3 regions of the Paenibacillus sp. 1-18 genome follow, and region 3 is predicted to be linked to each of the others. Evidence: riboswitches for the same ligand, from Rfam matches in the RefSeq annotation. Region 3 holds a riboswitch; each other region holds the start of a gene.

Region 1 (11,153 bases), on a different contig from region 3:
AATGACCACTTTGTCCACTCTGTTCCGCCTCCTCTGTCCAATCTCCTATCAACTGCTCAAACGCAGCTGCTGTATGATCAAAATGAAATCTCAACGCATACTGATACGCCCGCTCACGAATGGCCATGTAGTCTTCGCCACCCTTCGCTGCTCTTTCCATCTGTTCAGATAAACCCCGGATGTCACCGTGAAAGCATAGATATCCGCTTTTCCCAAAATCTGTCGCATCCACCAAGCCTGGTGAATTGCTGACAATGCTGGGGGTTCCAACGGCTGCCGCTTCGGTAATCGTCAGGCCCCAGCCTTCACGCAGGGATGGAAATACAAGCGCGTGGGCACGGCTCATCAGCTCCAGCTTATGCTCTGCTGAAACGAATCCGAAAAAGGTAATATCCGCTTGGGATTGTCCTTGTTCATCCGGCTCTCCGTAAGTCAATCCATACCGCTTCATAATCGGCAATAATTGTTCTGCCACATACGTTTTATCGGTTTTTCCGACAATCCACAATATAGCCTGAGGGAATTTTTTCTTGAGCCGCCCAAAGGCTTCAACGACCAGATCAATCCCTTTATATTTCACAAAGCGCCCGGCGTACATAAAGGTCGGACTGGACTCCTTCGGTAAAAACCGTTCACGCGGCCAGTGGTCAAACTCAATGCCTTCCGGCAAGAGATGAAGACGATCCGGGTGAAAGCCCAGCTTAAGCAAATCATACCTGGTAGACGGGGAAACGGTGAGTGTACGGTCCGTGCGTGCCAGCTTAAGCATCAGCGGCTCCAGATGAAATCCGATCACATTTAGCGGAAATTTGGCATTTTCAAACCATATTTCCCTTGTTAGCTGGTGTATAAAAAAGATCCGCTTGGATGCCTCCACCCAAAAACGGGTAAAAAACTGGTGCGTATTCGCCTGATTAATGACATAATCAATATGCTTGCGGTGACGGCGATAATAACGCATGGCAAAATAAATCACGCTGTATATACTTCCTTTTCGAATATACGTAATTCCGTCTATGATTTCATGCTCGGGCAATCCCTCAAATTGGGGTGAAAAATGAATGAAGTGAAAGCGGCCTTGCTGTGAGCGTTTTAGCATCTCATGGGTGAAAACTTCTGCTCCTCCGCTTTTAGGTGAACGAATGTCACGCCAGGATAGCAATAGAACTACGGTTTTACCGTCCTGTTCATGGATTGTATTCATGGGCTGAATCCCCTCTTATCTTTATTTTGAACAAATAGAAATAGGCATCTACCACAAAGTAAAGAGACATGGCACCATAAACCACCAGCTCAGATAGTAAAAAATCGGAAGGCTTGTTGTGCGCCATATGAAAGGCTGCCAGTAAAGCCGCCGCTCCTGCGATTAAGCTGAACATAAATTTGCGTCTGCCCACCAATACATGCATATGAACAAAAAACAGTACGATGGAAAACAGCCAGTACACCCATCCTCCCCATGGAATAAAAACTTCTGCCGACTGATAGGAAGACCCGAATAATACAGGAATAGATGATGGGAACACAAAGGTTGTGCCTACATACACACAGATGGCTGCCACAGCCATTAATCCGGCATACACGGCTATCAGCTTTCCCAAGGCTTGACGGTCATGACCATGCGCACCGAGCTTTGGAATAAATGCAGCGATCAGACTGTACGAAACGTAATAGACTAATTGGCTGTACTTCAGCGCGATGGCATAGCTACTGGCCTGTTCCGGGAAATAATGCTGCACATACAGCATGTCAATGGAAATGCAAAACAAAATAAATAAGTTCGTTATGAGACTATCCGTAAAATCCTGACCTAGTGATTTCCATAGCCCGGAAGGTATACGTGCTCCACTGTGACTGAATAAGGATAAGCCCCGAGCCGAAACGATCCAGCCGTGAAGCAGCGACAGTAACATTCCACCACAGCTAGCCAGCAGCAGGGCTTCCAGCTTTAACCCCAATGCAGCCAATACAAAAAACAGGCTCAGCTTTCCTAAAACCTCAATATAGTAGTTCACATTGAGCGCCAGCATGCGTTCCCTGCCCTGTAAATCTCCGCGGCACGAGCTCACGAGAATATGCAGCCCTACCAAGCCATACAGCATGAACAGCGGGCCGGATTGGACGCCTAATAGCGAGCGCAGCAACGGATGAAAGATCACCAGCATGACTATGGCAAGCACGGTGAGCAACAAAGGAGCTTTTAGCAAGAGAGGACCAAGCGGTAGACTTCGCAGTGAAAGCTTGTGGTCTCCCTTGGAGACCAGCTTGGCGGTTAATAGCTGAATCGATAAGCCCAAAACGGACAACAGGGCAAAGAGGGCCAACAGCGCATTCGCCTGACCATAGGCTTGTCCGGTAAGATACCAGCTTGCTGCAATATGAAAGAAAAAATTAAATCCGTTCAGCAGCACATTAAATATAGGAAACATCAACGAACGCAGTCGGTTGTTCACGTTGTTATCTCACCCGCCGATCCAGCCGCCAAATATCAATAATGGAACGTAGAAAACGAATGGAATCCTTCCAGACATGGATGTGCGATCCATCCCGGTCAATACACTTGACGGGTAGCTGCATCACACGAAGCTGGAGTCGCTTGGCGATAAACATCATTTCCAAATCCAGTGCCAGCCCGAGCTGCTCCTTCAAATGTGGAAACATCCGCTTCACCGCCACTGAACTCATGACTTTAAGCCCTGTCTGGGAATCCACCACACCTGTCGGTAAAAACGGTCGGGAAACCATACGTTTGCCAAAGCTCACGATAGATCGTAATAAAGAGCGATTTTCGGCTGTCATATCCTTGGTTCCAATCACGACATCGTAGTAGCCCTGTCGAACCACGTTAATCATTTTGGCAATATCCTCAATAAAAAAGGAATCGTCCGCATCCACAAATACGTAATAATCCGCACCGATGGTTCGCATGCCTTCCAGATATGTTCCTGCCTTACGGGTATTGCGCCCCAATTCCTTGGTTTGAATCAAAGGACTAAGATTCTGATTAATCCGGTTGACGGACAAATCCGTTGTTGCCTTCAGCGCTCTAATCAAGGTATTGGTGCCATCATGGCTGCCATCATCAATGAGATAAATGGAGCCCTCTATAATATGGCTGCGAATAAAAGCCTGCAGGCGTTCAGCAAATGCCTCGACGTGTACAAAACGTTGTTCCTCATTATATACAGACAAAATAAAGGCAATATGCTGCCCTTTGGCCGAATACTCGGGGTAGAGCAAGCTTTGTATTTCTGACAGCATTTCCTCGTTATCATTGGCTTGCCAAAATAGCAGGCGTAAACGGCCTATTCCTGTGATTTGCACCATATGCTGATCACTGAATGGGACCGTTACATCCGTTACCACTAACAGCGGCATTTGTGGAAATTGACTACGGATCTGATTGGCTATCCGCACGGCTTTCTCCGGTTCCCTATAATCAATCAGGCAACAACATGCGTTCTCATAAACTGAAGCTGCCTCAGGGTCTCTGCACTGTATAGATTGGTAAAAATGAATCACGTTGGGATAATCAATAGCCCTGTCATTATCGCTAAAAATGGCTATAGGTCCCTGCACACAAACCTCTCCTTTTTCCTCCAGATGGTTATATTTTGTCGAAAAAGAATTAAAAATGTTTGCTTAGAGGGGTTAAATTAATATGCAAATCCTTCATATTTTCTTAACAAAATAGCTGACATGCCGTGACGTATAAGGATATAAGGAGATGAAAACCAATTTTATATTTTGCAAAAAAAGAAGATTTAGAACTAATTCATTAGAACCAAAAATAACGAAATAATCTTATTTATCAATGTTTATAATTAGTTCTTTATGATCAATCACACAAAAAATTAATGGTTATTTTGTCGCAGATAATATGCGAATAAAACATATTACCATGACCATACTATGGTCAACATGTCATCTTTCGTCATGAATAAACCTTAATAAACATCATCAATAACGAAGAGAAAGAAGGGTATTATTATGGAAGCATTTTATGTCAATCGGGACGGCTCATTATCCACCCCATTACGAGGCAAGGATGTGTTAGCGAACCCCCTTTTGAACAAAGGTGTCGCTTTTACAGAAGAAGAACGCAAAGAACTGGGTTTGGAAGGAATCCTTCCTCCAACGGTCCTCTCACTGGAAAAACAGAGCGTACGAGCGTATCAGCAGTTTTTGGCACAACCGACCATGCTGCGTAAAAATGCTTCGCTCAACGACCTTCACAATCGAAATATCGTACTCTACTATCGCCTACTTACCGACCATTTGAGTGAAATGCTGCCTGTGGTGTACACACCTACGGTAGGAACCGCGATTCAAGAATATAGTCACGAGTACAACCGCCCTGGGGGCGTATATTTGTCGATAGATAACCCGAACGGAATTGGACAGGCGTTCTATAATTCCGGTTTGAGTGGTGAGGATGTGGATCTGATCGTCGTGACGGATTCGGAAAGTATTTTGGGTATCGGTGACTGGGGTGTCGGGGGGATTAACATTGCGATTGGCAAGCTTGCTGTATATACAGCCGCAGCAGGCATTCATCCCGGGCGGGTGCTGCCGATTGTACTGGATGTAGGCACGAATAATGAAAAGCTGCTGAATGATCCGCTGTACATCGGAAACCGCCATAAGCGGGTTCGCGGAGAAGCCTATAACCAGTTTATTGATACTTTTATCAATAAAACGCTAACACAGTTTCCGAAGGCGCTTTTGCATTGGGAAGATGTCGGCAGCGTAAACGCACGCCATATTATAGGCAAATACGGTCAAAGCATTCTCACCTTTAACGATGACATTCAAGGCACAGGAGCTGTAACCCTGGCTGCGATTCTTTCGGCGGTAGGTGTTACCAAAATTCCGCTGCGTGAGCAAAAAGTGCTTGTCTTCGGACCGGGGGCCGCAGGCATTGGTAACGCTGACCAAATTCGGGGAGCTATGATCGCGGACGGCCTTTCGGCGGAGGATTCATTTAAGCCATTTTGGGCCTTTGATTACCGCGGGCTGTTAACGGACGATATGGAAGATGTGCTGGAGTATCAGAAGCCGTATGTACGTAAAAAAGAGGAAGTTAGCTCATGGATGCGGTCTGATGACGGAAAAATACCGCTGCTTGAGGTCATTCGTCAGGTGAAGCCTACGATATTAATAGGAACTTCCGGTGTGGGAGGTGCCTTTACTGAAGAAATTATCAAGGAAATGGCGAAGCATGTAGAACGCCCGATCATCATGCCCATGTCCAATCCTACAAACCTTGCCGAGGCGGTACCCGAGGATTTAATACAGTGGACCGATGGCAAAGCATTGATCGCTACCGGAAGTCCCTTTGAGCCGGTTACCTATAATGGTACGAAATTTGAGATTGGACAAGCGAACAACGCTTTTGTATTCCCGGGTCTTGGTCTGGGCGCGATTGTGGTCAAGGCAAAAAGAATCACTCCTGCCATGTTTACAGCTGCAGCAGATGCCGTTGCCAATGCCGTAGATTCGAATGAGCCTGGCGGTGCGTTGCTTCCCCATATCCGAAAATTACGTGATGTCTCGTACGCGGTTGCGGTTGCGGTAGCGAAGGCCGCGATTCAGGATCAGGTGGCTCAGGCACACATTTCAGATGTTGAACAAGCCATTCGGAATGCGATGTGGAAACCGGAATATACAAGGATCAAAGCCGTGGAAAGTGCCATACATCACCCTCACTAATTCTTCAATCTGGGACGGGGATGTATGTTCAGACAGGCAGGATACGTCAGTTCAAGCAAGGAGAATCGATCTATGAGTGTCGGACATATTCTTTACATTTTGGTGCCGATTTTTTTCGTTATTATTTTAGGATGGCTAGCAGGGCATTACAAAAGCTTCGATGCCTCTTCCTCCAAGGCCCTAAATGCGCTCGTCACCAAATTTGCGCTGCCTGCGCATCTATTCATCGGCATTACGACAACGAACAGGAAAGCGCTCATCGAGCAATGGCCATTCCTGCTAGCTCTGTTCATTGGCATTGTCGGCTTTTTTACCGTTCTCCTTCTGCTTTCCCGATTTGCGGGGAAGCAGTCGGTGAAGGATGCCGCTATGTTTGCTTTAAACTCGGCACAGCCGACCTTTGCTTTTATGGGCATTCCTGTGCTTGGAGCCATCTACGGCTCCTCAGCCGTGGCTATTCCTATTGCACTTACGGGAATCGTAGTCAATGCCGTCCTTGACCCGGCAGCTACGATTATAGCTACCGTAGCCAACCAGAATTCAGGCAAGGAACGGAACGGTCACTTCGGAAGACTGATCTGGGACTCCATTCTTCACGGTTTAAAGGAACCGCTGGCGCTGGTGCCGCTGGTTGGTGTGGTTTTGACCTTGTTCGGCTTCCATTCACCTGATTTGTTGAACAAATCGTTTAATCAAATCGGTGACATTACATCCGGGGCCGCTTTATTTGCAGTCGGTGTGACCATTGGCGTACGCAACATTAGTTTTAGCATAAGGGCCTTTGCCATCGCGCTGTTAAAAACAATCGTACAGCCTTTATTAATGCTGCTGATTGCCTACCTCTGCGGTCTGTCGTCTGCCGATACCGTTAAGGCGGTTCTGCTCGTTTCCTTCCCGGGTTCAGCAGTCGCTGCTATGATCGCTACCCGTTTTGAAAGCCTGGAATCAGAAACCGCCTCCTCCTTTGTCATCAGTGCTGTCATCTCTCTCGTTACACTCCCTGTGCTAATTTCGTTATTGATGTAAAATATTACCTGTTCGCTCCTGTTATTAGTGCCGTCCGATTTTGCCGGTTTTTGTCATGATTCATGTCCCCCTCGATTTAGTAGATTTCCCAATAAGAATGAATTGAGGAAGGTTTGACATAACGTATGAACGAATGTACAGTAATAGTCAAAAGAATAGGAAGTCCACTAGGGGAGCCGCTTATGGCTGAGACAAGAACGTATCTTGGACCCTTTGAACCTGATCTAGTTCGTACTAGCGTAGGAAAGTGGAGCCTTCGTATATAAGGTCCCTCGTGTTTTTTTATGCATTAGACCTATGATGAAGCCGCTCCAGTTTTCGGGGCGGCCTTTTGGCGTTGTTCCGAAACTGTCTTCTTACGGGACTTCCTGCTCTTCATTTTGTTGGAGGTGGGGAAATGAGCTTTACGCAAGAGCTTCGTCGGCAGGCGGATGGTATTTTTCAGGCGATTTTTGAGCATCCCTTTGTTAGAGGTATTGCCGAAGGAAGCTTGGCAAGGGAACAGCTGATTCACTATGTAAAACAGGACTTTGAATATTTAAATGCCTATATGCGGATTTACGGCATCGCGATCTCCAAATGCACGAGCCGGGAGGACATAGCTGCATTTAACGAACAGATCTCTTTTATCCTCCACAGCGAGATTCATCCGCATCAAAATTTCTGCGCTGTTGCAGGTGTGGCCTATGAAGAAATGCAGGGATATCCGCTCGCACCGTCTGCCCACCATTATATCCATCACATGCTGACGGTCGCACACGAGGGCAGTCTTGGCGAGATCATGGCTGTGCTGCTGCCGTGTCCGTGGACATATCTTGAGATTGGCCGCAGGCTGCTGGATGAGGTAAGACCGGACGAGTCCCATCCGTTCTATGAATGGATCAACTTCTACCAGTCTGAAAATCTAACAACCAAATTCCGAGAACGTGTGGATGCTTGGGCGGAAGGCGCAACGACTGCCGAGCGGGAGCGGATGATTGAGCATTTTATGCTAAGCTGCCAGCTGGAATATATGTTCTGGGATATGGCTTATAAGCAGGAAAACTGGCCGGTCCAGATGCAGGCCGCGGTGGGGTCAACGATATGAATACATGGGAAAAGGATTGTTCGGAGCTTCTGACAAAGGTACACAACAGCAACCCCCTTGTTCACAACATGACCAATGTGGTGGTCACCAACTTTACAGCTAACGGCCTATATGCGCTGGGCGCTTCGCCAGTGATGGCTTATGCCCCCGAGGAAGTCGCGGATATGGCAAAAATAGCAGGAGCCGTCGTATTAAACATCGGTACATTGAACCGCGAGCTGGTCGATGCCATGATCATTGCCGGACAATCGGCGAATGCACATGGTGTTCCGGTCCTGCTAGATCCGGTCGGTGCGGGAGCGACTCGCTTTAGAACCGAGTCGGCACTGCGAATCCTGAGTGAAGTCAACATTTCAATGGTGCGGGGCAATGCAGCCGAAGTCGCCCATCTTATCGGAGAAGCCCATGAAATTAAAGGCGTAGATGCTGGTAAGAGTGCCAGCAGCAGTCATGTCGATCTGGCAGCTCGGGCTGCACGAGCGCTCAATACCATCGTTGTCATCACCGGAAAAGAAGACGTCATCACCGATGGGGCCGAAGTACGAATGATCTGTGGCGGAGACGCGCTGCTCACAAAAGTAACCGGAGCAGGCTGCCTGCTGACTTCAGTGTTGGGCGCTTTTGCTGCCGTTGAACCTAATCTGCTGCTCGCAGGGACAGCAGGCTTGGCATTTTACAGTGCAGCGGCTTCCCGGGCCGCTGCACGTACAGCAGAGCTGGGACCCGGCAGCTTCCAGATTGCCTTTCTCGACGAGCTAGCCAAACTGCATATCGGCTCGCTGAAGGGCCATGTATCTATTCATGAAGCCGGAACAGCTACGGCAGGTGGTGCACAATGACAGACGTTCGTGTACCTAGAGCACTGACGATTGCCGGTTCGGACAGCGGCGGCGGGGCTGGCATTCAGGCCGATCTCAAAACCTTTCAGGAGCTTGGTGTATACGGGATGTCGGCGATTACGGCCATTACCGTACAGAATACCCTGGGTGTCCACGGTGTATATCCCTTGCCACAGGAAGCGGCGGCGGAGCAGATCAAGGCCGTAGGATCAGACCTCGGCGTGGATGCCCTGAAGACTGGCATGCTGTTTCATGCGGGCATCATCCGCCTTGTGGCCGAGCAGATCCGAAAGTTCGGCTGGGAGAAGGTTGTTGTCGATCCCGTGATGATTGCCAAGGGAGGCGCAGCGTTGCTGCAGCCGGAAGCGATGCAGGCTTTGCAGGACGACCTGCTCCCCTTGGCCCTGGTCGTTACACCAAATATCCCGGAAGCGGAAGCCCTAGCAGGGATCAGCATTCGTACGATGGAGGATCGCCGCGAGGCTGCAAGACATATTAGCAGTCTGGGTCCAAAATTTGTCGTGATCAAGGGCGGTCACGCCGACGAGAGCGAGAACAGCGGACAGATCGTTGACCTGCTCTTTGACGGAACCGCCTTTACAGAACTGAGCGGCAAGCGGGTACGGACTGTCCATACACACGGAACGGGATGTACCTTCTCGGCAGCGATTACCGCGGAATTAGGGAAAGGGATGTCTGTACCGGAGGCTATCTTGAAGGGTAAAGCCTTTATCCAGGCGGCGATTGAGGAACCTTTGCAGCTTGGGCAGGGACATGGCCCCACCAATCATTGGGCCTACCGCCGTCGTCAGGAGATGTTTCAATGAGCGCCAGAATATTACCAGAGATGATGTGCCAGCATCTGCAAGTGTATCTGGTGCTTGGAAGCGTGAATTGCCTCGCGGAACCAGGCAGGATCGTGCAAGAGGCTCTGGCCGGCGGGACAACCATGGTCCAGTTCCGGGAAAAGGGCCGTGGCGCGTTAACAGGCGCCCCCAGGATTGAGTTGGCACGTTGGCTACAAGAGCAGTGCCGCCGTGCCGGGGTTCCCTTCATCGTGAATGACGATGTGGAGCTGGCTCTTGAGCTCGACGCCGACGGCGTTCACATCGGTCAAGACGACGAATCAGCTGATTCCGTCCGCGAGCGGATCGGAAACCGGATTCTCGGCGTTTCCGCCCATACGATTGAGGAAGCCCGCCGAGCTATCCTGCAAGGTGCGGATTATCTCGGCGTCGGGCCAATCTATCCTACCCTCTCGAAGGATGATGCTCATGCCGTGCAGGGTCCAGTCATATTGTATGAGCTGCGCAAAGCTGGAATTGATGTGCCGATCGTCGGAATCGGGGGCATTACGGCGGACCGTGTTGAGGAAGTGATACGCGCAGGTGCGGATGGTGTGGCGGTGATTTCAGCTGTAACGCAGGCAGAGCGGATTCAAGCTGCGGCTGAGAAATTAAAGAAGAAGGTCGTTTTGAGCATCAAACATCCGGGGGTGTCCCAAAAGGCATGAGATACAAGCTTTCACCTGTTTCTTTAAAATTAAAAGAAGAATCGAAAAAATAAATGATTTTTCGTCTAATAATTAGTTTTTTACCTTTAATCATGTATGCAAAATAGCGAATCCTTTGTGTAAGCTTATGAAAAGCGTATCGCTTTTAAAATTTCAACAAAGGAGACGTTTTATCGTGAGTTCAAATACAACTTGTGTGAAAGAAGGCAATATAAATACTGGATTTTCAAACAGTCTTCCGTGGGTTGGCTTGCTTGCTTTAGCCATGGCGGGTTTTATCTGCATTTTGACTGAAAGCCTACCTGCAGGTTTACTTCCTCAAATTTCAAAAGACCTTGATGTCTCGGAAGCTCTTGTAGGACAACTGGTTACTCTCTATGCAGTGGGATCGCTTTTAGCCGCAATTCCATTGACCGCTGCTACACGTGGTTGGAGGAGAAAACCGCTATTATTACTATGCATCGCTGGCTTTTTGGTGTTTAATACCATAACCGCATTATCTTCTATCTATGTTCTGACGCTTGCTGCTCGTTTCTTTGCAGGGGTATCTGCCGGGGTGTTATGGGGAATGAGTGCTGGTTATGCGCGTCGTATGGTCCCAGCTTCACTGAAAGGAAAAGCCATGGCTGTGGCTATGGTTGGCACACCTCTGGCATTGGCGCTAGGAGTTCCAGTTGGAACCTTTTTGGGCACATACATTGGCTGGCGCCCAATTTTTGGAATTGTAACTTTATTGGCAGCAGTCCTAATAGTTTGGGTCCTTTGGAAGATGCCGGATTTTGATGGAGAGCCTGACGATGAAAGGCTTTCCCTTCATAAGGTCTTTCTGATTCCAGGGGTACGACCGATTCTGGTAGTAGTTATAGCCTGGGTGCTGGCTCATAATATTCTATACACGTATATTTCTCCTTACCTTGCCAAGACCGCTCTTGGCCAAAGAGTTGATTTGGTTTTGCTTATTTTTGGAATCACTTCG
Region 2 (11,153 bases), on a different contig from region 3:
GAGGCCTATACAGCATCTCTGCGCCGGGTGATCGAAAGCCGGACTACGATTTTACCTGTCGATGGCTCGTTGATACAACCGCAAGGATTGTCAGAACAGATAGCTGCACTTAGAGAACGATACGATTCACAAGTGTAAGGTAGAGCATGGATTTAGCACACTAGCTCACTAACTCACTAACTCACATGGCAATTAGCTTAGAAGGGCTGCCATTTCAGCTTGGAGGCTTGAGCATAGCGTTCTTCCACCTCAGGCCAGTTGACGACATGCCACCAATCCTCGATGTATTTGTTGCGTTCAGCTTGATGCTTCAAGTAATAGGCGTGTTCCCACACATCAAGCGCCAGCAGCGGAATGGACTCCCACTGAGTCAGATTCTGGTGCTTTTCGGCCTGCAAAATTTCAAGCCGTCCTGCACGTGGACTCCACACCAGGATCGCCCAGCCGCCGCCCTCAACCTTCTCGGCCGCCGAGCTGAAATGCTTTTTGAATGCCTCATAGCTGCCGAAATCCTTTTTGATCTGCTCAGCCAGCGGCCCGCTTGGTGTTCCGCCGCCTTGAGGACTCATAATCGTCCAAAAAAGAGTATGCAAATAATGGCCTGCACCATTAAACGCCAGCTCCCGCTCCCAGTGCTTTACGAGGTCAAAATTACCTGTTTTGCGCGCCTCTTCCAGCTTTTTCTCTGCTTTATTCAAATCATTCACATAGCTCAAATGATGCTTGTCATGGTGAATACGCATCGTTTTTTCATCAATGTAAGGTTCAAGCGCATTGTAGGGATAAGGGAGCGGTGGCAACCGATGTCCCCCAATAGGAACCGGGCGGCCGGGAGAAGCTTTTTCCGTTGCCGAAGGCTCCGCCTGACCGGACTGGACGCCTTTAGCCGCCCATGTGCCTTCTCCCCTTATGCCCGCCTGCCGTTCTCGAAACGCATCCTCAGGGTAGTGCTCACCCTCGGCTGACACATGATACAACCCAGCGGCCCTGGCGATGGAGCCAGGCTCTTGAAAGGGTGTAGTGGAGATCAGGAAATATTGGCTTTCATGGGCCGCATGCAGCACAATTCCAGCGGATCTGGGCTGCTGCCGTAACGCAAGACTGTGCTCGCTCAGCAGGCCGAGCTGGCGCACATACTCCTGTGACTGGCGATTTGCAGTCTGCAGCAATCCGTCCAGCCGACGATGCAGATCTTGTGAGGCAGTCTCTGGCGATGGCACCTCTCCAGAGGATGAGGCATCACCCCATTCTCTTGACTGTCCTGATGGTTTAGCCAGTTCGTGTGTGTGCGCTTGTGGAGTAGCCGATTTTTGATCCCATGAGTGCTTCCACGTCTGACCTGCGTGAGCGTGGACGCTTCGCTGCTCTTCAAGCAGCTCAACAGCAGCGCGTTCAGTCTGTTCAAATACAGTTCGCCAATCATCGAGCAGCTGCACATATGCAGGCTCAAGCCCCTCAGTAGCGGACTTAATCACTTCCACATGCCAACTTTCCTGCTGCTTCCAATGCCGGATTTCCTCCAGCACGCGTAAGGGCAGAAAAGCCCCATAAGTACTCAGCATTGTTTTTACCTCCCGTATCCCACTATGGCTTTCCGGTTTGAAGAAAGAGTCTGCCCCGGATGCATACGTACCCAGTATATTCGACCTCTCGTAGGGAATATGTCTATAAACTCTTTCCGCCAGATATCACATGCCATGCAGAATCATGAATGCCGATTGGGATGCAGAAAAAGAAGCCCGACCACGGCACGAGTGAAGTGTCCATCATCAGGCTTCTCTATATCAATTCCTTACTTCGCAGTCGTTGGCTTATTCGCATTAGCGATGGTCTTCTTGTCCTCCAGTTCCTGCACATTGCTTAAAAACGTCGATACCCGCCGCAAATATTCACGTGGATGCTCCCTGAAAATAAGCTCATGCAGCCCGTTTTTGACAATCCACACACTGGAAAGCGGATTGGTCTGATTGGCAGCGAGCTTTTCCGCAATGGGATAAGGAGCTTTTTCGTCCTGCGTACCATGCACAAACATAATCGGGAACGGATAGTTTTCCTTTTTAACCTCTTGATATGGAATTTGATGCAAGCTGGTGCCGTTCAAAACTGGAAACAGCAGCTCCAGAATTTCCAAAGACGGATGGCGTGGCAGATTAATTTGATTATGAATGTTATGGTACAGCGTATCCGGCTCCAGCAGGAAGGTGCTGTCCAAAATCATCGCGTCCACATCCTTGGTTTGCAAGCCCGCCTGCAGGGCGGTTCCTGCCCCCATCGAGAAGCCCCATACGATAATCTCCGACGAGCCGCGTTGCTTCGCAAGCTGGATCGCCCCCAGAAGCTGTTGGGATTCCGCTTTGCCTCCGGTCGCGACTGCTTTGCTGTTTTGAGAGGCGAAGCCGTAATCGAACATAACCACATTAAAGTTTAAACGGTGGGCATAATGTGCCAGGTCATACATGGGAATCCAGCTTTCTTCGCGATTGGCCCCATACCCATGGCTGAAAATAATCGTTTTCCGCGATTGATTCGCCGGGATATACCAGCCTTGCACCATGCGGCTGCCGTCCTTGGCAGGGAAGCTGACCTCCTCATAGGGCATTCCCTTCGCCTGCATCGGATTAGAGTACAGCGGTGCCACGGTTGGATTCGTCAGTACCCATGCGATGTAGGCATGTAGGGCAATAAAACAAAACAGCAGAAAAAATACGACCGATAGCAGCAGCGCAATCACAATGTGCTTGAACCGCAGCAGACGGGGATTAATCCGTGGGATGGACGGCTCCTGAACAGCGGTTTGTAGCTGAGAGCTGCGCTGGGATGTCGAAATCATGTAAGAGCCTCCTTATATAAAATTGAACTTCATGCTATGGAATTTAGGTACAAATTCACTTGAAAATGATAGTGTATGTCCATATTGATACCTATTATCGTATGATGGGGATTATCCAAAGTCAACGTCTGAACCTGAAAAGTAAAAATGACGCAAAGAATTGTCGATGTTTGTTCTTCTTTTGTAATATAGCTGTCACAAAAACATTGGTTTACAGTAGCCGCGGGTATTCTATATAATTTATGTAACCATGTTTCAAGGTGTGAAACGAAAATGGATGCAAGGGGAGCGGTTCACGATGGAAGACCGTAAATTAACCGTTCGCGCTGTGGAGCGTGCGCTTGATATATTGCTGTGTTTTACCGCAGATTCGGATCTTGGCCTGACGGAGATTGCCTCCAAAATTGGGCTACATAAAAGCACGGTTCATCGGCTGCTGACTACGTTGGAGGATCGTGGCTTTGTCATTCGGAATGCCGCAACCGAAAAATACCGGCTCGGCTTCCGCATATGGGAGCTGTCCACCCATCTGTCACAAAGTGATGAGCCGGCAGTGCTGCTGCAGCCTGCGATGGAAGGACTGCGTGACCGTCTGGGTGAGACGGTCAGCTTGTACTTGCGGGACGGCAGTATGCGTATTCGCATTCAAGCCGTTCAGAGCAACCAGGCGATCCGCCGCGTTGCGCCTGTGGGTGCGCGTATGCCGCTGGCTGTAGGGGCTTCCAGCAAGGTGCTGGCAGCCTTTATGCCGCCGCAGGAGCTGGAAGCTTTACTCAGGGGGGATGAATGGCCGTCCTCCGTAGACCCGGAGGTCTATAAAGCTCAGCTGCAGGACATTCGTGAGAAGGGCTATGCAACCAGCTATGAAGAGCGGGAGCCAGGCGCTGCCGCTGTAGCTGCGCCTGTGGTGAACCGGAAGGGACAGGTCGCTGCGGCTTTGTCTGTATCTGGTCCGGTCAGCCGACTTGCACCTGAGACGTTGCATGATTTTGCCCCAATTTTGATCGAAGCTGCGAAGGAAATGGGGCTTATGCTTCCGTAACAGGGCCAGAGTGGGGTTGCCAAAGCAGTAAATTTAAAGTAATCTGATGAGGATGGCGGGAGGTCTGTTATCGCCGCCTCATGCAAATCGAAGAATCACATTTACTGGGGGAGCCTGTAATGCCGGGCTGAGATGGAATCGTACAGGATTCCGGACCCTTTGCACCTGATCTGGATCATACCAGCGTAGGGAAGTAATCGGCCATTGAAATGTATACGTAGCTGCTGCCCAAGACGGCATATTGGAATATAATGATTCCACGTGCGCACTTTTTGGACAGCTCCTCGTTAGATTAGCCGGTTCCCTGGGGAACCGGCTTTTTTTGCATAGATCAGCCACCCTGGGAATGGTTCCGGATCGGTGTGTCATTTCATCGAAACGGGAGGAACGGACAATGAAACCGACGGAAACAGAAGGAACTGAAATGAAGGCAGCAGTGGCAGGAAAGACAGGTTCAGAGAAGACAAGTGCAGAGCAAGTGGATGGGGTCAAGCCCTTTCCAGGGAGCCGCAAGGTGTATATTCAAGGCTCGCGGCCGGACATTGCCGTGCCAGAGCGTGAAATCGCGCTGCACCCGACACATACGGCGCAGGGTACAGAGCATCATGAGCCGCTGCGTGTGTATGACACAAGCGGTCCGATGACGGACGAAGCCTATCAGGTGGACATCCGACGGGGACTGCCTCCGCTTCGACGGGCTTGGGTGCTGGAACGGGGCGATGTCGAGGCTTACGAGGGACGCACAGTTAAGCCGGAGGACAACGGGCTGAAGCCTGGTTCCAAGCGGGAGACGGCGGAATTCCCCGGCGTGACCCATCGTCCGCTTCGCGCGTCGCAAGGGCGCACGGTGACGCAAATGCACTATGCTCGGAAGGGAATCATTACACCCGAGATGGAATTTGCGGCGATTCGTGAAGGGGTGGAGCCCGAGTTTGTGCGACAGGAGCTGGCGGCGGGACGAGCGATTTTGCCTTCCAATATCAATCACCCGGAAAATGAGCCGATGGTCATTGGACGTCATTTTCACGTGAAGATCAATGCCAACATCGGCAATTCGGCGGTTACATCCTCCATTGAGGAGGAAGTGGAGAAAATGACCTGGGCTGTGCGCTGGGGCTCGGATACGGTCATGGATCTGTCCACAGGCCGTAATATCCATACGACGCGTGAATGGATCATCCGGAATTCTCCAGTGCCGATTGGAACGGTACCGCTGTATCAAGCGCTTGAAAAGGTAAACGGCGAAGCTGAGGCACTGACGTGGGAGCTGTATCGCGATACCCTGATTGAGCAGGCAGAGCAGGGTGTAGACTATTTTACAATCCATGCGGGCGTGCTCCTGCGCTATATTCCGATGACAGCGAATAGAATGACGGGAATTGTCTCCCGAGGCGGGTCGATTATGGCGGCTTGGTGTCTTGCCCACCATCAGGAGAACTTTTTATACACGCATTTTGAGGAAATCTGCGAAATCATGAAAGCATACGATGTCGCCTTTTCCCTCGGGGATGGCCTGCGTCCGGGCAGCATCTATGATGCGAATGATGAAGCGCAGTTTGCAGAGCTGGAAACACTGGGTGAGCTAACACAAATCGCATGGAAGCATGATGTCCAGGTCATGATCGAAGGTCCGGGGCATGTCCCGATGCACAAAATCAAGGAGAATGTAGATTTGCAAATGGAAATTTGCAAGGAAGCTCCTTTTTACACTTTGGGACCGCTCACGACGGATATTGCGCCCGGCTACGATCATATTACCTCGGCCATCGGAGCAGCCATGATCGGTTGGTTCGGGACGTCGATGCTGTGCTACGTTACGCCAAAGGAGCATTTGGGTCTGCCGAACAAGGATGATGTTCGTGAAGGGGTTATTACCTACAAAATTGCGGCACATGCTGCCGATCTGGCGAAAGGCCATCCACGGGCGCAACAACGGGATGATGCCTTATCCAAGGCGCGTTTTGAGTTCCGCTGGCGCGACCAGTTCAACCTTTCCCTCGATCCCGAGCGTGCTCTATCCTACCATGACGAGACGCTACCGGCGGAGGGGGCCAAGGAAGCACATTTTTGCTCGATGTGCGGTCCCAAATTCTGCAGCATGCGGATTACGCAGGATATTCGCGCCTACGCGGCAGACAAGGGGCTGAATACAGAAGAGGCTGTAGCTGCCGGGATGCGTGAAAAGGCAGAGCAATACCGGGATGCGGGGCAATAGGTTGGAAGTGAGTCAACCGATTGGGAAGCCGGATTACTCACGCTGGCAAGCTAAGTGAGGATCGTCGCTTATGCGTCCGAATGTAAATACTCCAAAAAAGCCGTGTTTCTCTACAGACGATGTAGGGAAACACGGCTTTTGAGCTTATGTCAAAGCAAGATGGAGTAACCGAAAAAAGGCTGCTTTATTTTTTACCCATTTTCTCATTTAAAATATCCTGAAAGCTGAGCTTCTTCTCCGAGCTATCTTCTTTCTTCTGCATGCTCACCGCGTTGGCACGTTGGTATTGGTGGTGAAAGGGCATCAGGGTGTGTACAGTTAAGTTCATTGTATTCATGTGGTTTGTTCCTCCAATTCCATTTTGTCAAATTCAGATTGAGTTGCTTAGGACGTCTGTATAGGACTATTTGTATGTACTTGATGTCGTAATGCCATGTAAGTTGCTTGGTAAGATTGCAATCATTATACCCGCATTTTTTCAAAGTAAAACGTTTTTGACATAAAACAGGAAGATGGTCGTATGCGTCCAAGATGTGTATTAGGAGGATGGTCATTTTGAGGGAGGATATGCCTAGGTCCAAAATAAGGGCTAGAGGCCCGCTTTCTTAGTTTAGTAGTTGGGATTGTGTTTTTTTGTCGAAATGGCTTGGTTTCGTCACTATTTTGTACTTTGGAGCGAGTGCAATCGAATTTTGCAAAGCCTTGAAGCCGGGATTAAGGCAGTCTGGTGGCGAATTAAAGTGTCAAAGTTATATTGACTTTAGGTTTGTAAGTAGATACCATGAACTGGTTGTAAGCGTATTTTGACAGCTAGAGTCAGCAAATTCCTTTGGCTATTCATCCGTTGAATGTTTGGGAAAGGACCATGACATATATGAAAAAAAGAATTGCAGACATAGCATTTATCATTCTGGGCGCGTTTTTTTTCGCGCTGGCAGTTAATCTGTTTGTGATCCCGAATGAGTTTGGCGAAGGGGGTGTAACAGGGGTTACGATTATTTTGTATTACCTGTTTCAGTGGTCTCCCTCAATCGTCAATCTGGTGATTAATGGTTTGTTGTTAATTATTGGATATAAATTTCTGGATGCTAGAACAACGTTATACACCGTCATTGCAGTTGCATTTAACTCATTATTTTTGCATTTAACGGCTGACTGGCGGATTGACTCGCATGAGCTGACGATTAATGCCGTGTTTGCCGGGGTTTTGGTCGGAATCGGAATTGGCTTAATCGTGCGGGTAGGGGGCACAACGGCAGGAACGGTCATTTTGGCGCGGATTGCCAATAAATATTTGGATTGGAATATCAGCTATGCCCTGCTGTTTTTTGATTTGATCGTAGCGTTCTCTTCCTATTTTATTATTGGTCCGGAAAAATTGATGCTGACCATCGTTATCCTGTACGTGGGTACCAAGGTTATGGATTTCATGATTGAGGGGTTAAACCCTAAGAAAGCGGTCATGATTATTTCCGAGCATCAAGACAAAATTGCAGAGATGGTCATTACGCAAATGGATCGTGGAGTTACCGTTCTGTCAGGCCACGGATATTACACCAAAAACCCGAAGGAAGTTCTGTATATCGTCATTAGTAAGCAAGAAGTGTCGGCGCTTAAAAAGATTGTAAAAGCTATCGACACAGCAGCCTTTATCACGATTCATGATGTGCGGGATGTATTCGGAGAAGGCTTTTTAGACATTTCGAAGTAACTGGCAATGTGAAGGTAAGGTTATAGGAGAATAGGGTAGGAAGTCGGTCCTGAGGGATCGGCTTTTTTGTTTTTGTGATGTTTATTTTAATAATCGAAATAGAGTATATGGATAATAACTCCTTTTCGAAACAAAAGAAAAGCTATTTTTTGTAAAAAATTATATTTAATGTGACTTTGATCTCTTATTTTTTGAAAAACATGTATTATGATCAGACAATAATATATATTTTATTCAAATATATTCATTTTAATTCTTTTATTTTACATTTTCGTTGAGATAGTTGTCTTAATTTATCGGAATTTTAAATATGACTATGAATTTGCTGCGAAAGTAGACGAGGTACTAATAAACAAGTTTAATGATGAGCTAAATGAACTATGTCCAAGATTGACACAAAAGCTATCTCTTGATCCGATTCTGTAACAACCTGATATTTAGATTTATTACAGTTTTATGTATTAGACGGGAATTAATTGAGGGGCGTGGATAAAAGATGTTTATTCTTAGAGATTCTGTGGCTTCACTTCCATCCCCTTGGTTACATTAAAGTGTTATAAATCTAAGTTCTTTATTATTTGCGCTGTAGTTTTATATTTCCGGGAATACAGAAATATGAATTTGTCAAAAAAGTATCAGGGTAATATTCCAAATCCCACTATACTCAAAGAATTTATTGAGTTTACTTCTGAATATCAACTCAAAATCAGAACGAGAGTGAGGTTGTACTGAGTGGAGAATAACTACGATTTAAAAAAAGAATTTAAAAAGCCGTGGATCCAGATTTCCATTTTGTTTATCATATTGCATTTTATAAATTCTTTTATTTTGTTACCTTCAATGAACCCTTTAAAGCACCCTATAGCTTTTTTTCTTATATCGTCATCAGCAATGATTTTAACTTTTTTAATTGTATTTTTGTACCCTAAATTTTCGAAGCATAGAGACAGTGAGCAGTTTTCTGATAATAATTTAATTCCATATCGGAAAATATGTGCCAGTGTATTTCCTGTGTTAAATTTTCTATCTCTTTTTGTAATGTTACAATATTCAAAAGCTATTTACTTTAATCCCTTAAATATTGCTTTACTGATTTCGGCGATAACACACTTAACAGTAGGCGCTACATTTACTAAATTAACACCTAACCGCTTGATTGGTCTGAAGTTTCCATGGCTACTTTCGAATGAAACCGCGTGGAAAAAAACACATCGTATCTCTGCTTATATTTGGATAGCCTTTGGCTTAATAGGGATCGCTGTAGGATTAGGACTGCAAGTTAATGAATACATGGTGCTCGCTTCTTTCTTACCAACGATAATTAGCTTGTTTATTTCTCTCGTTGTTAGTAATAAGTAGTTTCTACGCATACGAATATATAATTTTGATAGGGAAAACAATAATCAGAGGTGGGATATGCAGGACATATTCAAAGCTATGGCTGATCCAACCCGGAGAGAAATTATTTCTATCCTTATTCAGCAAGACCTCACGGTAAAGGAGGTTAATCAAAGGATAAATATTCCTGATTCCACGTTAAGTCACCATTTGGAAATTTTATATCGAGGTGGACTGGTCTCTAAAAGAAGAGCTGGAACCTTTATCCTTTATTCTGCGAGTTTATCTGTACTTGAAGAGTTTATTGCATTTATTTCATTGAAATTTACTAAAAATTAACTAAGAAAAGAGGATTCTAAATGGGAAATAATTATAATTTGAAAGAAGAATTTAAAAAGCCCTGGATTCATGTCTCTATCCTCTTTATTGCGCTGCATATTATTAATTTTTTTATTTTCTCCTCTTCATCCCCCAATCCTACGTATCGTATTCCTTTTCTATATCTGCCATTGGGTGCTATGATTATTACTTTTGCAATTGTGACCTTGTACCCAAAGTATTCAAAACATAGAGACGGAGTCGAATTTTCTGGGGAAAATTTAGTTCTTTATCGCAAAATCTGTTCAAGTGCATTTGTTGTAGTAAATCTAATTTACCTTATGCTCATGCTGCTGCATTCAGGAAAGCTTTTTTTCAACACTTTTAATTTTGTTTTATTATTTTCGGCGATGTTACACTTAATAGTAGGTATCACATTCATTAGATTAACACCTAACCGTATAATTGGTTTGAAGTTCCCGTGGCTGCTTTCGAATGAAAGAGCCTGGAAGAAAACGCATCGCATCTCTGCTTATATTTGGATAACCTTTGGCTTAATAGGGATCGCTGTAGGATTAGGACTGCAAGTTAATGAATACATGGTGCTCGCTTCTTTTTTACCAACGATCATTAGCTTGATTATTTCTCTCTTTCTAAGCCATAGGTATCAAAATATAGACTGCTGAACATGTATGATATGAGTCGATTTAGCTTTATTAGGAGGATTTCCATACGCAATAGATTGAATATTTTTAATGTATTGTCCTTTTTTCTTTCTGCTTTGCCTTTCGTCATCTACCTTTTCATGTATCCGACAATGCCCAGGAATGTAGCAATCCACTACAATTTCAATGATGTGGCTGATCGTTTTGTAGACAAATCCTCCCCTGAGGTATGGTTGTTGTGTGGCATTAGTCTGATATCTTTTATAATTATGCTGATGCTCCAGCCTTATCTCAGTCGTCAGTTCAAGAGCGAAGAAGGCTCTGCAATCATGGAAAGCCTACCTGGTCTATTCACACTTCTTATAACCCTCGTATTTTCAATCCTAGGCATATGTTTTCTTTTAAAGGCTTGAAGCATGTAAAAATCCCCTCCCAATTTGCAGTTTTCACTGCATTTTGGAGGGGATTTCATTATTCATTCGTTCTTTACGCTTGAATCATTTGACGTAATACGGTTTGCAGAATACCACCGTTGTGGTAGTAGTCGATGTCGACGGTGCTGTCCAGACGGGCAGTTACCGGGAACTCGAACTTGGTGCCATCCTCGCGTTTGGCTACAACCGTAAGCTCTTGACCTGGCTTCACGTCATTGTCAATGCCAAGGATATCAAAGGTCTCGCGACCGTTCAGACCCAAGCTGGACCAGCCGTAGCCCTCCTGGAATTGCAGTGGCAGCACGCCCATGCCCACCAGGTTACTGCGGTGAATCCGCTCGAAGCTTTCGGCAATGACGGCTTTAACGCCCAGCAGAAGCGTACCCTTGGCTGCCCAGTCACGCGAGCTGCCTGTACCGTATTCCTTGCCGGCAATGACGATCAGGTTTTGATCGGCTGCCTGATATTTCATGGACGCATCGTAGATGGACATTTCCTCATCCGTTGGCAGATATTTGGTCACGCCGCCCTCCGTACCGGGAGCCACGTTGTTGCGAATACGGATGTTGGCGAATGTACCACGCATCATGACCTCGTGAT
Region 3 (11,153 bases):
CTGTTCATCTGGGGGACTTTTATTTGCAGCGGCATTGTGCTGCTGATGATGAAACCCGGATTAGAGTTTGCTGTATTGGCGCTTCTATGTGGAGTGGTAATCAATAGCCTCATTTTAGATGTGACAATTAGCCGGATGGAAAAAAGGCTGCTTGCACAGATGATCGAATTGTTCGCCAATGTACGCCACCATTATCATCAGCATGGCATGGTAGAGGAAGCCATTTCTGAAGCGACCGATTTGACGGGAGCTGAGGCTGGAAGACACGCACGACTCATTCATGAAGCGCTGACAGATGTTGATCCGCATGAGGCACTGGAAAGATACTATGAGTCTGCTCCTAACCGATTTTTAAAAGCCTTTGCTGGTATCTCATATATGGTGATGGAGTTTGGTGACCGGATTGAGGAGGGTGGCTCCATCTATTTGAAGGGACTTGGCAGTCTTGCGCGCGAAATCCAACTGGAGCTGCTACGGAGAAATAAACTGGACTATTTGCTCAAAAGTTTGAACGTGATCGCCCTGGCCCCCGTTTTTTTTACGATGCCGATCGAAAAATGGGCGAGATCCAGCTTTCCATCCATGGATAATTTTTACCAAGGGAAATTGGGATATATTACGAAGTTGACCGTCTATATTGTAATTATCCTATCTTACTTTCTGTTACAAAAGCTGCAACAGACCAACGAAACAGGTTATCGTGCGGGTAGGGGCCGTTATACCTGGGAGCAAAAGCTATATCGTTTTCCTATCATTCATCATGTGGTAGATACTTTAATTCCGCGGCAGCAGGTATCCTCTTATTTCCAGATAATCTGCCTGCTAAAGGAGAGTGGTGCGGAAATAAAACTGGAATGGCTGTACGTACGGAGGATTATTCTTTTTATTACAGGATTGGTGCTCAGCATCAGCACGGTATTTGTTTTACATGAAGCCGAGAAAACACATATTCTTTACGCTCCTGCCCAATCAGGTCAAATGTTCGGACGTTTAAAGCCCACAGAGGAAAAAGAAGCTTTAAAGCAGAGTGAGGTTGACCGCAAGGTCATGCATGCACTGAATATGAGGGCGGGAAGCACATATGCGCAGACGTATGCAGCCCTCGAGCGTGATACTGTTGGCATAGCTAGTGCGGATCAGCTATCTAAAAATACTCGTCGTATCCTCCAAAAGCTGGAAGCGTGGAACGAGGAATACATCAAATGGTGGGAAGTGCTGATCAGTTTGGTTGCTGGATATGTAGCCTACCAAATGCCGATGCTTCTGTTATATGTGCAGCGAAGAATGCGGCGTTTGGATATGAGGCATGAGGTGTATCAGTTTCAAACGGTCATTTCTATTTTGCGGGCCATGGAACGAATGTCTGTCGAGAAAATATTGGAGTGGTTGAATCGCTTTTCGGTTATTTTCAAGAGACCACTGCAAAAATGCTTGCTCCATTATGAACACGGACCCGAGGCAGCTCTCGAATTGTTGAAAGAAGAAGCGCCTTTGCCGGAATTTCAACGTCTGGTGGACAAGCTCCATTTGTCTTTGGGCAAAATTACGATTCGTGAAGCCTTTGACGATTTGGATTCCCATATGTCCTACTATTTTGAACAAAGAAAACAGGAGTATGAAAAAATGATAGACAGCAAGGCCATCTGGGGTAGGATGATTGGTTTTGCTCCAATGTACGGTCTTATCTTTTTATATTTGGTGATTCCATTGATCGGCATGAGCTTTGTTCAAATGGATAGCTATTATGAGCAAATACAAAAAATTCAGTAAGTAAGTTCTATTATGGCTAATACGATTTAACAAGCTAAGGAGAGAAGAATAATGAATAACGCATCAACTGCCTTAAAGGTAGCCGCCGGTATATTTTTGACCATCGCCCTCATTACCATTGTAGTCATTCTGTTTATTTCAGCACAGGAGGCCACCAAAACGGCACAAAATAATTTTGCTGATATTCAGACCGAATTGTCTCAAGCCTCATTTACAGTATATGACGGTACAACGATAAGCGGGTCTCAGGTAACCAATGCGCTACGCAAGTTTCAGGGGAAAGACCAATTCGGTATTCAGATTAAAACCGGCAAAAATATGGCAGGCCAGTGGTACGGTAATGCTTTGAACATTAGCATGGACAGTGAACAGTATGGTGCAGTGAACGGTGGAAGTGAAAAGACAGGGAAAATAGCGAATACGCTGAATGAGAAAGAAAACGAATACGTGAATCCAAGCGGTAAATTCAAGGCTGAAATTGTCAAAGACAAATCGAATGTTGTACGTGGGTTGCTGTTTACCCAGTCCTGAGCACAAAAGTAAAGATCATAACGATTAGGAGATGGGCATATGTCTGATCACGCTTCAAGCATGCTGCGGCTCGGTGTGACAACTATTTTGTTTATAACCGCATGTATAACAGCAGCAGACTTGTCCAGTCAGATGAGTACCACATTGGAATTAAGATCGCAACAGGAGGAGCATTCCGAGGGACGGATATCCCGGAATGCGGAGGTGGACATACCGGAACGGATTAAAGGGACTCAGGTCATTCAGGCAATTCGCATGAACTTACAGGATGGAATAACGGTTCAAGTCGACGGAAAGGAGTACGATGAATATTCCGAACCATTTGAGCCTGGTGTATCGGCCTTGAATGCTTTCTCTTTGTATTCCATGTACCCACAACGTAATCAACGCGGAGAGATAATATCTGTACGTTTTGAGAAATTGGAGGAGGACTGAAGTGGTTCAATCAATATCCAAGCTGTTGGGGGCCCTGCTCGCTGTATTGCTTTTGTACATCGTACCCGCAGCTCAAGCCGCTGAACGGCAGGATGATATATCGGGGTTAAATGTGTATCACTCAACCGTACGTTTTGTTGATATGGTAAGAACCAAGGGCTACATTACACCGACGATGTATAACGATTTTATGCGTGAACTGGAACTTACAGGCAATCAGTACGAGGTTGACTTGGAGCATACGCACAAAAAATATGTACCGGAATATGCAGATGCCTCGAAGCCGGACAGTTTTCTGGGCAATTATGAAACGGTATATGATGGGTACTACAATGCGCAAATCTTGCCTGTCCTTTTTCCTGACAACCAGCAGTCAAAGTCTGATCAGACACGTCGATATACTTTGATGGCCGGAGATTATTTTACAGTGCGGGTACATAACACGAATCGGACTCCTGCGGATTTGTACAAATCATGGCTTCTTGGCGGGGCCGATAGCGGAAAGCCAGCAGTTACAGCATCATACGGAGGCATGGTTTTGAATGAAGATTACTGATTTTGCAGTTATATTTATTCTCCTGTTTTTGCCCTTTGGTGTAATCGGTGACTTGCGGGTACAAAATCAGCGTGAAGTGCAGCGATTGGAAATGAAATACACATCGGCTCTCCATACCGCAGTTCAGGATGCAGGTGCCGTGCTTTCCCAGAACGAGCGTCAGGAACGGGAGGCCGGGTATGGATCGGACAAGTTTTTTCGTGTCGATAAAGAAGAAGCGCTAAGCACGTTCCTGCATACCCTTTTTCTTAATGTAGGTATTGATAGGGATACAGTAGCACAACGCGCATTACTGGACTACATACCTGTTATTGTGATTCTGGATTATGACGGTTATTATACGTTTGCCTCAGAAACTTACATAGATGGGGATGGACAAACTGCTATAGGTTCCAAATGGAGTGAAAAAAAGCCTTTTGCATATGCCGATTCAGTAGGTAATAGTGTGGGATTCACCTTGGATAATTATGTGCACGCATATGATGCCCAGAATCACAGATGGGTGGAGGGCTTTCAAAAGGAGCTTCAGGGTCAAACTGGTATTTCGTTGCTAAATAATCCCGAAACTTTTGAGCAAATACGACGTTCCACCATCGTTCATAGTGTTCAGGAGGACCTGGCTCGCCTGATTAATCTCCATAATCAAAAGGCAGCACGCAACGGCGTAGCCTATAGGTTTACACTGCCGACTATTCCGCAAGAAGAGTGGTATAACACGGTAGATGATGTGGGGCTAATGGCGTTTATCCAAGGCATTCCGGTTGGTGACAGGTTTTACAATAACTATGGGTTTGGTGGTGGAAGAGTCGTGAGAAGGCAAGCTATAATTGGTGGCCTAGAACCGGATACCGGAATGAAATATTTTTACAGAGATTCCTGTCCAGCACCCTTTCAAGCGAGAGAACGTTTTTCAGATGAAAAATCTGCAGCAACTGCGGGATACTTTGAGTTTAAATGTAATAACGGTTTACAATAATCACTCTAATGAGTGGTTTTTCTTTTTTTATTGGCAAGTCCGCATTAAAAACATTAAAATTCGCTGTTTTCAATATTCCGATAAGGTTGCTGAATGTGCTACAATAAGGCTTTGAAAGAAAACAATGATATATGAAATAACAACAGTCGGCATCGCCGATGACAATAAGGAGCCAAAAACAGCGTATGAGTTTATTGACTGTAGAAAATGTATCCCACAATTTTGGGGACCGCGCGTTATTTAAAAATGTTTCCTTTCGATTACTTGCGGGGGAACGTGTAGGTTTGGTAGGAGCTAACGGAGTCGGTAAATCGACACTCATGAACATTTTGACTGGAAAATTGCTTAAGGACGAAGGTAAAGTGGAATGGACTCCACGTGTACGTTACGGCTATTTGGATCAGCACACCAAGCTGACACCGGGCAAAACGGTACGCGATGTATTGAAGGATGCTTTCCTTCCTTTGTTGGAATTGGAAAAGGAATTAATGCAGATTACGGAAAAAATGGGAGATGCTTCTCCCGAAGAATTAGAAGTACTGCTGGAACAGATGGGTGAAATTCAGGAGCAGCTGGATATGGGGGATTTTTACCTCATTGATGTGAAGGTTGAAGAAATGGCGAACGGGCTGGGTCTCTCGGCCATCGGTTTGGATCGGGATGTATCTGCGCTTAGCGGTGGACAACGGACTAAGGTGCTTCTTGCGAAGCTGTTGTTGGAAAAGCCAAACGTCCTGCTGCTGGACGAGCCTACCAACTATTTGGACGTAGAGCATATTGAGTGGCTTACGCGTTATTTGAAGGATTATCCCTATGCATTTATTCTTATTTCACATGATACGGAGTTCATGAACCAGGTCGTTAATGTTATTTATCACCTTGAATTTGCAAAGATGACCCGTTATTCAGCTAACTATGAAAAATTCCTTGAAATGGCGGATCTGAACAAAGCGCAGCATATTGATGCTTATGAGAAGCAGCAGGAATATATTAAGAAGCAGGAAGACTTTATTCAGCGCAACAAGGCGCGTGCATCCACATCAGGCCGGGCGAAGAGCCGTGAAAAGCAGCTTGATCGGATCGAACGTATTGATAAGCCTGAAGAAGCTGCCAAGCCAACCTTTCAATTTAAAGAAGCGCGTGCGAGCGGGAAAACGGTATTTGAGGGAATTGATTTTGAAATTGGCTATACTCATGCCCTTTTGCCCAAAATGACCATGACGATTGAACGTGGCGAAAAAATTGCGATTGTAGGCTGCAACGGTGTCGGTAAATCGACATTGCTCAAAACCATTCTGGGGAAAATACCGCCAATCAGCGGAAAAACCTATCAAGGCGATTTCTTGCAGCCGGCTTATTTTGAGCAGGAAGTCAAGGCAGGCAAAATTACACCGATTGACGATGTGTGGAATGAGTTCCCGCATTTAAATCAGCATGAAGTAAGAGCACATTTGGCACGTTGCGGTTTAAAAAATGAGCATATCACACGTCCTCTATCCGCGCTTAGTGGTGGTGAGCAGGCAAAAGTACGTCTGTGCAAATTGTTAATGCGGGAAAGCAACTGGGTTCTGTTTGACGAGCCTACCAATCACTTGGATGTCAAAGCAAAGGACGAGCTTAAACGTGCCTTGAAGGAATATAAAGGGACTGTATTGCTTGTATCTCACGAACCGGATTTTTACGAGGATTGGGTAACAAAAACGTGGAATGTGGAAGAGTGGTCAACTAAAGTCAACTAAAGTCAACTAAAGTCAAAAAAAATTCAGCTCTGTCATGCTTCAAAAAAGTGGGGTTTGCAGAATTAGAAAAATATGCTAAGCTATCTTTAGCTGATACAATAAAATAGTCACACTAGGGGAGCCGCCCATGCGGCTGAGACGAAATAAATGGATTTCGGACCCTTTGTACCTGATCTGGGTTATGCCAGCGTAGGGAAGTGAGCGCCGCACAAGCAAGGTAACCACATCATTACTTTTGTTTGTACGTGGGACGATATACGTATACGGATATGATTGTCCGTTCGATTATTGGACGTTCGTAAAACCACTTCCTTAGGGAAGTGGTTTTTTTGCGTTACGTTCGGTTTTACCTATTGAATTTCCGTATCCGGATCACATATGATCTCCTTCATTATTGCTGGCACAAGTGGCTGGCTCCGTCTGATATTTTGTGATGTGGGGCCACAATGATTATTGGTTCAGCTTATAGGATTAGTTTAAGCCCTTAGTTCAATGTGAGGTGAACATGAGATCGAATTACACGTAATTACGATGGAAAATGACTCCCATGCATATGTAGCCCAAGTGGCTGCTGCTATTTATCCGTATGTTCATTTTGTGCATGCACGTCTAAAGCAGAAGGGGGCCTCAGAATTACTCGGGTTGACCCGAAGCATGGTGGAGCAGGGGATTCCTTTGCAGCAAATTGTAGTCAATGACCGTGTGGATGTAGCTTTACTTACCTTGGCTGGAGCTGTCCAGCTACCGGCAAATGGGCTACCGGCTCAGGATGTTAAGGGCCTACTTCCAAAGGGGACACGCTGTGGAGTGTCTGTGCATTCCTTGGAAGAGGCGCAGATTGCCGAGCGGGCTGGGGCGGACTATGTACTCTACGGTCATGTATATGAGACCCACTGTAAGCCCGGGGTTGTGCCGCGGGGTACAGCTCAGCTTGAACGCATATGCAGGTTGTCCAACATTCCAGTGATTGCACTTGGCGGTATACAACCGCATCATATTCCGGAGCTTTATCATGCTGGAGCAAGTGGAATTGCAGTGATGTCCGGTATATGGGGAGCTGAGTCGCCAATCGCGGCTGCGATGGAATATAGACAAATGGTAGATCAGATAGTCTGCAGCCGTTGTAAGGAAACGAGAGTAGAAGAATTTCGAAAGAAGTATGGTCAGGTCAGTGGAGAGGAGATATAACATATGCCTAAAATACACACAGAGGCTACAGTTATAGGACATGCTGAATGCTTGGTTATAGGTGGAGGTGTGATCGGCAGCTCCATTGCTTATCATGTGGCTAGGGAAGGGCGCAGTACGATCATGCTGGAGCGAACGATGCCGGGTGAGGGAGCCTCGGGAGCAGCGGCCGGAATGCTTGCAGCAGAGAGTGAAGAGTTCATCGACTCTGATCTTGAGCAATTGGCTCGTACAAGTCGGGACGCATTCCCTGAGCTTGTTCGTGAACTGGAGCGGTTGTCCGGTGTTTCAGTAGAATTTCGTACAGAGGGATTTGTAGCTCCTTTCCGTTCGGAAGCTGAGGGTGAAAGACGATGGAAAGCTGCTAACATGCGCGAGGATAATCAGCCTGAGTGGTGGAATGCCAAGGAATTGGCCAGACGGATTCCGGGCATAGATCGTCAAGCGATCGGAGCTATATATCGGTCAAAGGAGACGCAGCTCGTTCCAGTACAGCTATGTCGTGCTTATGCGGGAGCAGCATCTGTGTTGGGAGCTACAATATGGTCCGGTACCCATGCGGAGCAGCTGGTCGTACAGAATGGCCGGGTTTGTGGGGTGGTAACGGACAGGGGATTTTTTTCTTGCGATCAGGTCATTATTGCCGGAGGCCTGGATAGCATGAATTTGCTAGACCAAGCAGGCTTTCATTACCCGCTTTATCCGGTCAAAGGTGAAGCAGTTGCAGTTTCCTTAAAGGATCACCCTTTGGAATATACCATTTATGCCGATGATATTTACCTTGTGCCTAAACAGAAGAACGAGGTTTGGATTGGGGCAACGAGTCTTCCAAACCTCTATGACAAAGAAGTGACTGTTGAAGGTTTGGAGGGGCTACTGGCACGTGCTGCTGCCTGGCTACCGCGCGTCCGTGAAGCTTCTTTTGTACGTACCTGGGCGGGCCTGCGTCCGCAGGCAGCAGCGGGACGTCCTTTTATAGGGGCCGTTCCCGGCTTGGAAGGGGTATATGCAGCAGTCGGGCATTATCGCAACGGTGTCCTGTTGAGTGAAGCTACCGGACGTGCGATGGCAGGACTGCTTAAAGGGGCAGATGCCGAAGAACTTGGAATAAGCAACTTTTCTTCTGTTCGTATCAAGGAGGAAAGCTTATGAGGCTGACGATTAACGGCCAGAACATGAACTTTTCTAACCGGATCACTCATGTGGAGCAATTGCTGCATGAGCTTGATTTAAAGGTGAAAACCGTTGTGGTCGAGCTGAATCGCCACATATTGACTCGTGAAGAACATGAAGAAGCGATCCTGAAAGACGGAGACAGTTTGGAAATTGTACATTTTGTAGGAGGCGGTTGATGATGTTAACCATTGGAAAAGCATCTTTTACATCAAGGCTGTTACTGGGAACAGGAAAATTCTCGAATCTGGATATCCAATCCCAAGCTGTAGAGGCTGCTGAGGCCGAAATATTGACCTTTGCTGTGCGGAGATTAAATTTGGAGGAACGAGATAAGCAACATTTTCTGGATACGCTGGATTTGGGCCGCTATACACTTCTTCCCAATACGGCAGGAGCGACGACAGCGGAGGAGGCTGTTCGTATTGCAAAATTGGCAAGGGCCTCAGGCCTGTGCGATATGATTAAGGTGGAGGTCATTGGGGACGGTAAGACGCTGTTGCCTGATCCCTTTGAAACGCTGAAAGCAAGCGAAAAGCTGCTGGAGGAAGGCTTTATTGTGCTGCCCTACATATCCGATGATGTCATTCTGGCCAAGAGGTTGCAAGAGCTTGGAGTGCATGCCGTTATGCCTGGAGCTTCACCGATTGGTACAGGACGCGGCCTGCTTAATCCGTTTGCATTGGAGTTAATTATTGAACAAGCAGAGATTCCGGTCATTGTCGATGCAGGTATTCGCTCACCGAGTGATGCGGCAATGGCGATGCAACTGGGAGCAGATGCTGTTCTGTTGAACACAGCCGTCTCGGGAGCGAAGGATCCTGTAAAAATGGCAGAGGCCATGAAACTGGCTGTTCGCGCGGGTAGATATGGTTTTGAGGCGGGGCTGATTCCCGTAAAACGTTATGCTTCAGCAAGCAGTCCCACAGAAGGTATGGTTCAGGCATGATGGAAACAGAAAAATCCTGTGAAGTCGTACAAGCAAGTGACCGCTATTCCAGACAGGAAAGATTCGCTCCCTTTGGGTCAGAAGGACAACGCAGGCTCGCTTCTTCTCATGTACTGATCATAGGTGTCGGAGCGCTCGGCACAGGTATTGCAGAAACCCTTGTCCGTGCAGGTGTAGGTACGGTTAGCATCGTAGACCGCGATTATGTGGAGTGGAGCAACTTGCAGCGTCAGCAGCTTTTTCAGGAGAGTGACGCCGCAGAGAGATGCCCCAAAGCAGTGGCTGCCCAGCGAAGATTAAAAGACATTAATTCGGAAACGGTCATACACGCACATGTACTGGATGTCGGGGTAGCGGAACTGGAAGAGCTGATCCAGGGAGTTGACCTGATGATGGACGCAACCGATAATTTCGATACCCGATTGCTCATGAACGACATGGCACTAAAGCATCACATACCGTGGATTTATGGGGGATGTGTAGGAAGCTATGGTGTGACTTATACCATTTTACCAGGGCAAACGCCTTGTCTTCATTGTCTGCTGGGAACCGTTCCGTTTGGAGGCGAGACCTGTGATACCGCCGGGATTATTCCGCAGGCAGTACAAATGGTCACGGCCAATCAGACAACGGAAGCCTTCAAGCTTCTTGGCGGATATAAGAAAGAACTGCGAGGGAAGCTGTTTTCGTTTGATTTGTGGCGGAACGAGTATGCAGCAATAGCCGTAGACAGCTTGAAAAAAGCGGATTGTCCTTCCTGCGGCAGTCACCCGACGTATCCCTATTTGTCAGCCTCACATCGGCAAAAAACAGATGTGTTGTGCGGTCGCGATACCGTTCAGATAAGACCAGCCAAACCGATACAGCTGAATCTTAAGGAAACCGCAGATCGACTTGCTGCTGTGGGAGAGGGAAAAGTGGAGCAGAATCCGTTTTTGGTTTCCTATAGTACGGGCGTGCATCGCTTGGTCATTTTTGCTGATGGGCGAGCGTTGATTCACGGAACAAAGGACGTGGCAGAAGCAAAAAGTCTATATCACCGTTATTTGGGCTAACTATAAAAAGCAGAAAATCATTCCTGTAAGAATGGTTTTCTGCTTTTTTGTTACAATAAATATAAATATGTTTTAATGACTTACAAACAAATTGATCATTTTCCATATCACAATGCGATGTCCAAACCAGGTGGGTGAAAAGATGAGTCCGTTAATTTTACTTGTGGATGAAAATGAAGCGTTACCTGTAATTGTACATCTATTGGAGCAAGCAGGCTATCAGGTGGGGCATGTCCGAAATATGTCAGAGGGAAGCTCCTACGCAGCCGATCATGCTGTGAATATGCTGCTTCTGAACGTTGATGAAGAGCAAGGGGATGCACAAGGAATGATTCGTACCGTCCAGCAAAACCATCCTCGTGTACCGTTATTCGTCTTGACCTCATCTAACGATGAGAACCATATCGTTGCCTGTTTTGAGCAGGGAGCACACGATGTGATGGTATTCCCCTTTCCTCCCAAAGTGTTTCTGGCCAGAGTAGCTAATTTATTGCGAATTTTTGGTGCTGCTCATGATGTAGCAAGGGTAATCGAGGCGGGTGATCTACATATAGACCATGCAAGCAGAATGGTAAGTAGAGGGGGACAGAAGCTGGAATTAACTCCAAAGGAATTCGATCTCTTGGTTCATCTGGCTATACATCTCAATCAGGTTTGCAGCAGACAGCAAATCCTAAAGGATGTTTGGAAACATGATTATATCGTAGATACGAACGTAGTAGACGTGTATATCAGGCATTTGAGAGTTAAAATAGATAAGGGGCAAAAATTCAAAATGATT

The links. Region 3 has a riboswitch for thiamine pyrophosphate ahead of L693_RS0103665 (thiamine phosphate synthase). Riboswitches for the same ligand answer to the same signal wherever they lie in the genome.
Region 1: linked by a shared signal. The riboswitch ahead of tenA (thiaminase II) and the one ahead of L693_RS0103665 (thiamine phosphate synthase) in region 3 are both predicted to bind thiamine pyrophosphate.
Region 2: linked by a shared signal. The riboswitch ahead of thiC (phosphomethylpyrimidine synthase ThiC) and the one ahead of L693_RS0103665 (thiamine phosphate synthase) in region 3 are both predicted to bind thiamine pyrophosphate.

Annotation. Positions count from the first base shown of each region.
Region 1 covers NZ_ASSB01000259.1:3,197-14,349, reverse strand. The annotation lists gene L693_RS0116435 (glycosyltransferase family 4 protein) at 1-1,204, opposite strand, end outside; gene L693_RS0116440 (glycosyltransferase family A protein) at 1-18, opposite strand, end outside; gene L693_RS0116430 (transporter) at 1,188-2,453, opposite strand; gene L693_RS0116425 (glycosyltransferase) at 2,458-3,579, opposite strand; gene L693_RS0116420 (NAD-dependent malic enzyme) at 3,991-5,712, shown strand; gene L693_RS0116415 (AEC family transporter) at 5,785-6,738, shown strand; TPP riboswitch at 6,898-7,001, shown strand; gene tenA (thiaminase II) at 7,136-7,825, shown strand; gene thiM (hydroxyethylthiazole kinase) at 7,822-8,664, shown strand; gene thiD (bifunctional hydroxymethylpyrimidine kinase/phosphomethylpyrimidine kinase) at 8,661-9,491, shown strand; gene thiE (thiamine phosphate synthase) at 9,488-10,177, shown strand; gene L693_RS0116390 (MFS transporter) at 10,443-11,153, shown strand, end outside.
Region 2 covers NZ_ASSB01000398.1:7,982-19,134, forward strand. The annotation lists gene L693_RS0126825 (lipoate--protein ligase family protein) at 1-138, shown strand, start outside; gene L693_RS0126830 (Fe-Mn family superoxide dismutase) at 198-1,562, opposite strand; gene L693_RS0126835 (alpha/beta hydrolase) at 1,793-2,830, opposite strand; gene L693_RS0126840 (IclR family transcriptional regulator) at 3,129-3,872, shown strand; TPP riboswitch at 3,969-4,081, shown strand; gene thiC (phosphomethylpyrimidine synthase ThiC) at 4,267-6,087, shown strand; gene L693_RS30860 (hypothetical protein) at 6,272-6,424, opposite strand; gene L693_RS0126855 (YitT family protein) at 6,962-7,798, shown strand; gene L693_RS0126860 (SdpI family protein) at 8,531-9,157, shown strand; gene L693_RS0126865 (ArsR/SmtB family transcription factor) at 9,215-9,475, shown strand; gene L693_RS0126870 (SdpI family protein) at 9,496-10,140, shown strand; gene L693_RS0126875 (DUF1648 domain-containing protein) at 10,152-10,532, shown strand; partial or broken gene acnA (aconitate hydratase AcnA) at 10,606-11,153, opposite strand, start outside.
Region 3 covers NZ_ASSB01000057.1:25,931-37,083, forward strand. The annotation lists gene L693_RS0103635 (hypothetical protein) at 1-1,770, shown strand, start outside; gene L693_RS0103640 (hypothetical protein) at 1,822-2,301, shown strand; gene L693_RS0103645 (hypothetical protein) at 2,341-2,736, shown strand; gene L693_RS0103650 (hypothetical protein) at 2,738-3,292, shown strand; gene L693_RS0103655 (hypothetical protein) at 3,279-4,268, shown strand; gene L693_RS0103660 (ABC-F family ATP-binding cassette domain-containing protein) at 4,454-6,007, shown strand; TPP riboswitch at 6,112-6,220, shown strand; gene L693_RS0103665 (thiamine phosphate synthase) at 6,539-7,195, shown strand; gene thiO (glycine oxidase ThiO) at 7,199-8,347, shown strand; gene thiS (sulfur carrier protein ThiS) at 8,344-8,547, shown strand; gene L693_RS0103680 (thiazole synthase) at 8,550-9,317, shown strand; gene L693_RS0103685 (ThiF family adenylyltransferase) at 9,314-10,372, shown strand; gene L693_RS0103690 (response regulator transcription factor) at 10,515-11,153, shown strand, end outside.